One region of the Paenibacillus sp. J31P190 genome, then DNA from elsewhere that is predicted to be linked to it. Evidence: riboswitches for the same ligand, from Rfam matches in the RefSeq annotation. Region 1 holds a riboswitch; the other holds the start of a gene.
What was found. Region 1 has a riboswitch for cyclic di-GMP ahead of AC58U0_RS31515 (transglutaminase-like domain-containing protein). Riboswitches for the same ligand answer to the same signal wherever they lie in the genome.
Positions count from the first base shown of each region.

Region 1 (3,088 bases):
AATATCACTGAAAAGTAAAAATTGCTGCGGCAGAGTGAATGTAAACGTATCACCACCTTGATATCCATGACCGTTAGGCAGAGACCACGTATAGTCAAGCTGTATTGTGGAGTTTGGCTCGTAAACATTGCCGGTCACGACTTGACCTGCGCTGTCATATACAGCCATCGTCACGCTGTCAAGAATATTGTTTGAAATCGTGTTCGCACTGGCCTTAGTAATAATGCCAATCCCGTAAATACTCTGCATAAAAATTAATAAAGTAATCAGCAGAGCACTCGTCTTTTTCTTCAACATCATTTCATACCTCCATTCATGGATCAATTTTTTCTAGAGATTATTTATGTGTGCTACCTCCTATGACTTTGAAACAAAATGTATCATTATCAATGATATATGATACAAGATGTATTGTAAATATTGGAATTTAATGTTTTTTCAACATAAACGGCACAAAAAAACCTGTACTCAGTTGAGTACAGGTTTCTTCATTTACTCTAATATATTTTGGAAATTTGATAATTATGATCGTTTTTTATTATATCTATTGCTTCACCACCCTGTATATGAACAGCGTCATACGTCGTATCGATCGTCACCCATTCCTTACTTTCCTTTAGAAAGACTTGATTCCACGCATGATAAGTATCTGGCTCATGACTTTCATATCCCATAACCAGACGGGTTGGAATCCCCTCACTTCTTGCCATAGCCGCAAAAGTAGCTGCAAAGTCATAACAAATTCCTTTGGACTCTGCATAGACCGTATCCAGATTAGGTATATAACTATCTGCTACAGTTTGGGCCTTCTCATAATCATACTGAAAATGCGTGGTGATATATCCATAAATGGCTCTTATTTTGTCGATATCTTTTTCTTTATCTCCAACTAATTGCTTAGCCTCAACGACCGCCTTAGATTCATCGTTCCAATCGATCAACGGAATGGACTGCAGAAATACGGCATTCTCGTCTTCCATTTCTAAATCGATTTGTTCTTGCGCTACAACTTTATATTTATTAGCCCCAATGGACTCACCAATCAGCACTTTATACTGGCCGTTTCCAAGCTGCAAAGGGTACTGATCCCCTTCTGCGAAGGTGTAATCATATTTAACATTTTCTCTCATGATTCGCACGAGAACTTTGGAGTTTTTATCGTTTGAATAATGAACCGAGATAATCCCTTTATTCAGAGCATCTTTATCAATCACGGAAGGATTGGAAGCTGCAAATATCCCTTGCGGAGCAAGAGCAAACAGAAAAGTTGCTATAATCGTTCGTATAATTGGCTTTTTAAACACAAAAAATCCCCTTTCGGTAACTGGCTGCCAACTTAGTTCGGCTAAGGAAGGCCCTTTAGTTTTGCGTCTCTAGTTTTCGCTAGATTTGCCTTTATCGGAGGAACGCACCGACTCCCTATAATCACTAAATCACTATAGTGCAATCTTAACATAGGCTTGTCTCTCTGAATAGACAAAATATTACATTTTATTCCTTCGACTGCACCATGATTCCCTTAATCGCAATACGATGAGTCGGATTTTCCATTGGATGGCAAGTTATTAGCGTAATCTCCCGATCTTTGCCGTTGCCCTTCAGCACCCAAACATCCTCTGGGAGGACATACTGTTTGTCCACTACTTTGTAGATATACGTTTTGCTCCCTGTATTCACTTCAATGAAATCCCCTTCAGTTACTTCATCTAATCTATTAAAATTTTTCCCGTAGGTCAGATTTCGATGACCCGCAATGGCATAATTACCAACAGCGCCTGCTTTGCCTGTATTAGCTATGCTTGCAACGGAAATCTTCAAATTATTCACGGTAGCGTCTGTCAGAATAGGAAGCTTCAGATCAATTTTATCGATAGTGAGGACACCCTCTATATTCTTCTGCGGCAATGTTACAGGCTTCGGTGTCGTTTTCGCGGCCAAGGGGCTTGGTTGGCTGCTCGGCTGGCTGCTTGTCGGCAGAGCTTCCACTGCGGGACTGGAAGAAGGCACGACCAACCCCGCATCTGTCTCCTCCTCGAGGACAGAGCCTGTTTGATCCATATCCTGCAGATTTTCCTGCCATTGTTTCAAAATTTTGTTCTGCTGATAGCTCTCATAACGATCGTTTAACGTTGGATAGAGAAAAATGATAATCCCAAGAACGATAACTAACAGTGATAGCTTTTTTCTAATCACAAAGGGTACCGCCTTTCTCTTGGATCTCATACAACCACAAACATTCCGAGAAGTTTCTGTTAAGAATATGCATATTTCTGTTCTAGATATTTGCGTAAATTCCTTTCTTATCTTGCCAACAGGTGTTACAGCAAATAATGTCACGATAGCACAGAATTTTGTCGTTTTTGCAAGAAATTGTTCAGAATTTGTTCAGTCTAATTTGGTGTAATAAAAAGAATTCTTTTTTTTGGCATAGTTCGTTTTATGGTCATTTGTAAATATTTATCTATCTGGTGAAAATTTATCATGTTTCCGAGGAGGTGAAGGACGAATAGAGCAATCTCCACGACTACATAAGCATTTCTTACTCTGATTACAGGATTGTTCGTCCTCATACATAGATTAACGCAGAAACAACAGCACTTATTTCTTATGCCAGGAAGAAGAATCAAGATTTACAGTTGTTTAAGAGACATGCAGTTGGAATATTTTGAAAATAAAATACATTGCCAGCTCATGTTATCTGATTATGGGGGAGCAATGTATGGAACATTTATTGAGTTTGAAAAGAAGCAGAACCCTCTTGCATTTGCCTAAAAGAGTGCTGTTCTTGCTTATGGCTTTATCACTAGCGATATTGCCTTATTACAATTTTGTTGCGTCTGCCGCTATTTCTTTGTCTTTGGAAAAAACAGTAGATAAAACATCAGCAGTACCTGGGGAAACGATCACGTATACGATCAAGTATGCGAATCCTAGTACCACGGAAGATGCCGTGAATATGGTCATCACTGATGTTTTGCCAAATACACTGGACTACGTGGGCGTCGATACCTCGGCTGATGTCGATCATGTCGATTTAAGTACTCCTGGTACAGTTAAATTCGTTATGGATAACCCATTACCTGCTGGG
Region 1 is NZ_JCAUAS010000028.1:25,077-28,164, forward strand. Features, by position in the region: gene AC58U0_RS31510 (collagen binding domain-containing protein) at 1-300, opposite strand, end outside; gene AC58U0_RS31515 (transglutaminase-like domain-containing protein) at 498-1,304, opposite strand; cyclic di-GMP riboswitch class I at 1,317-1,404, opposite strand; gene AC58U0_RS31520 (class D sortase) at 1,492-2,193, opposite strand; gene AC58U0_RS31525 (SdrD B-like domain-containing protein) at 2,720-3,088, shown strand, end outside.

Region 2 (3,088 bases), on a different contig from region 1:
GCATTCGAGGATACTTTAGGCAAAATTAAGCTGGCACCAGCGGAAGACAAGAATTTGGAACTCACAAAGGCGATGCAGAGCGGACAGATGATGGTCAGCTTGCCGTGGAATATCGATTTTCCGGATCAAACGGTGTTAGAAATCCAGCTTAATATGTCTTATATGGAGAGCAGAGTACCGCATAAATTTCGGGATAAGCTTGGCATTTTCCGACTGGAGTCTGACTCATGGATTTATATGGGGGGGCTATTGGGGGACAATTCAAATGTGATTCATACAGCAATTGAGAAACCGGGAATCTATGCAATCTTTCTACACGACATTGCCGATGTTCCTCTGCGCGAGTACTGGGTGAACAAGAGAATCAAGCAAACTATTGCGGAGGATCCGATTCGCGTATTTCTTGACGGAGAAGAACTGAAATTTAACGAGCAGCCTGCTCTGCATGACAATTACACGACGGTTGAGTTTCGTACTATTTTTGAAAAGCTGGGCTTAACCATTCAATGGGACGAAAACGCACGGAGGGTAACGGGACAAAAGGAAGGACAATCGCTCAGCTTGCAGCTGGGGAGCTTATCAGCATCCACCAATGAGCAATCCATCGAAATGCCGGTTGCACCCTATTCAAATAAAGGCTATACGTTCGTTCCGCTGCGTTTTGTCGGTGAAGCAACGGGTCGCAAAGTAGTATGGGATGCCAACTTGAAGGCTGTATACCTGTATGACGCAAGTACGGAAGGAAAGCTGTTTTACGAAGATGGTAAGGTAATGTACGAAGGTCAGCTCAAAGACGGCAAGATGAATGGGAAAGGCAAGCTTTACCGCAATGACGGATCGCTTTGGTACGATGCTGAATTTCAAAAAGATGAGGTTACGGGTTGGGGCACTATGTATTTCGAAGGCTTCTTGTTCGGAGAAGATCGTACGGGTGAGATTATTACCGGGCAATTTACGAGGGGATTGCCTAACGGCGTTATTCGTAAGTACGATGACAGCGGGTTTTTGAAGTACGAGGGTCAGGAGGTTTTTGGAAGCCTTACGGGCAAAGGTAAGTTGTACATCCAAGGCCGTCCAGTTTATGAGGGAGGGATGAAAGATGGCTACTTCAGCGGACATGGAAAATATTATGTGGGCGGAAAGCTGAAATATGAGGGTGGTTTTTTACAAAGTAGGGAAGATGGTAATGGTAAGGAATATGATGCCAATGGCCTTCTTCAACGAGAAGGAGAATATAAGGAAGGCAATCGGAATGGCAATGGGATTGATTATTATCCATCAGGAGCTAAGTCTTATGTAGGACCATTCGTGGGAGGTGCCCGGAATGGTGTTGGTAAAGAGTATTATGAGAACGGAAATCTGAAAGCCGAAGGTCAGTACGAACATTACTATCTTGTAAAGGGAACGTATTATTACGAGAACGGGGAACGTTACGAAGGAGACTTTATCAATGGTTTTCCTGATGGACAAGGCACTTTATATGATAAAAACGGCACTGTGAAATTCCAAGGGAAATTTAAACAGGGTAAGCCTGAAGCTTAGAACGAGTGAGATTATAGTTCTAGCAACATTGAACAAAGGAAAATCCATCAAAAGGTGGAGGCGCAAAACCATCGGTCTAAGCCATGAGTCGCACCCCATGGGACGTTAGTCGGGTTACCTTTAGGGGCTTGGGTTTTTATTGGCTAAAAGAGAGGAAGAGAAGTTAAATGTGGATCAAACAATTTTTGTGTAAATCATACCAGTGGTTATCACTGACACTTGTGCTTATGTTCACCTTGGTGATGCTTCCGACATCGTCTTGGGCAGAAGTACGCTACGAGTCAACCGACCAAGTAAGTCTGGTTAAGGCTCCAGATGAACGAACTTATGTATCCGGTCAACACATGGTCTGGATGCAAGGTGACGACAAGGGGATCCCGCAAGTCTTTTACCGCAGCTTGCAATCAGGAGAAACGAAGCAATTAACTACAGCTGATTCGTTGAAGTCTGATCCGGTTGTTTCGGAATCTGTAAATGGCTCGGTGTATGTTGCGTGGATAGATCGTCGTACGAGTGGTCCAGATACCGGAGGGTGGACGGTCTGGGGGATTAAGATCTCTGAAGGTACAGAGAAGCAACTCAGCAGCAATATGGGGAGTATCCCCCGCCTCTCGATGGATGGGGAGGATATCGTTTGGTTCGAGTCGACGGACTATAAGATGTATCATTACAACCTTAGCCTCAATAAAGAAACACAGTTCGGCAGTGGGCGTTATCCAATTGTTTCCAAAGGGAAGGTGCTGTTTACGAATGTAGCAAACGGGGGGCTAAGTCTTCATCGTTTGGCTATAGCAGACACGATTTCGGTGTTACCTTTGCCTAGAGGTCAGTTCATCATGGATTCTGCATTCAATGGAACCTACGCGATCATTAAACAATCCGATTCGGAATTCCGCACAAAAATCATCCTGCTCGATGTGTCGAATCCAAACGATCCGGTACTAAAGGATTTGACCCCGCAAACGAAAAAAGGTAGCGAATATCCGCGACTCTATATCGGCGATGAGTATGCGGCTTGGATTCAGGATCAAGGCGGGACACCACAGCTGAACGGAGTTAATCTGCTTCTCAATGAGACGTATGCGATGGAACGGGGGAGTACGGCCTTTAATGCGTACGCATTTGTTGAGAATCAGCTTGTTCTGAAGCGTCTGGATGGGATGATTTCATACCGCACAATGACGCGGATTGTGACTCAGCCGGTTTCGGGTGGTTATGGTCAGGCTGCTTCGTCAAAGACCGACGTATCGAAAATGATTGGCTCTGAGGGCGGAGAGCTTGATGCCTTGGACGGTCGCGTTAAGCTAACGGTGGCGAAAGGTGTTCTAACGGGCAATACTTCTGTGAGACTCAAGCTCGAAAAGAAACAAGATGCGTGGGCGCTCGCTGCTAATGGTAGCCATCACTTACAGTTTGTTTCTGGCATTTGGTCCGTATCTGGAATTGAAGGCGAGCACCCCGGCAATCTCAAGCTGGCTTTTGGCTATGATTCGGTAGCATTAACGCTACTTGAGCAGCGGAAACTGTTAGTTTACCGTTTTGATGA
Region 2 is NZ_JCAUAS010000020.1:120,363-123,450, reverse strand. Features, by position in the region: gene AC58U0_RS27805 (stalk domain-containing protein) at 1-1,542, shown strand, start outside; cyclic di-GMP riboswitch class I at 1,570-1,664, shown strand; gene AC58U0_RS27800 (S-layer homology domain-containing protein) at 1,710-3,088, shown strand, end outside.
Region 2: another riboswitch for cyclic di-GMP. It lies ahead of AC58U0_RS27800 (S-layer homology domain-containing protein); the one in region 1 lies ahead of AC58U0_RS31515 (transglutaminase-like domain-containing protein).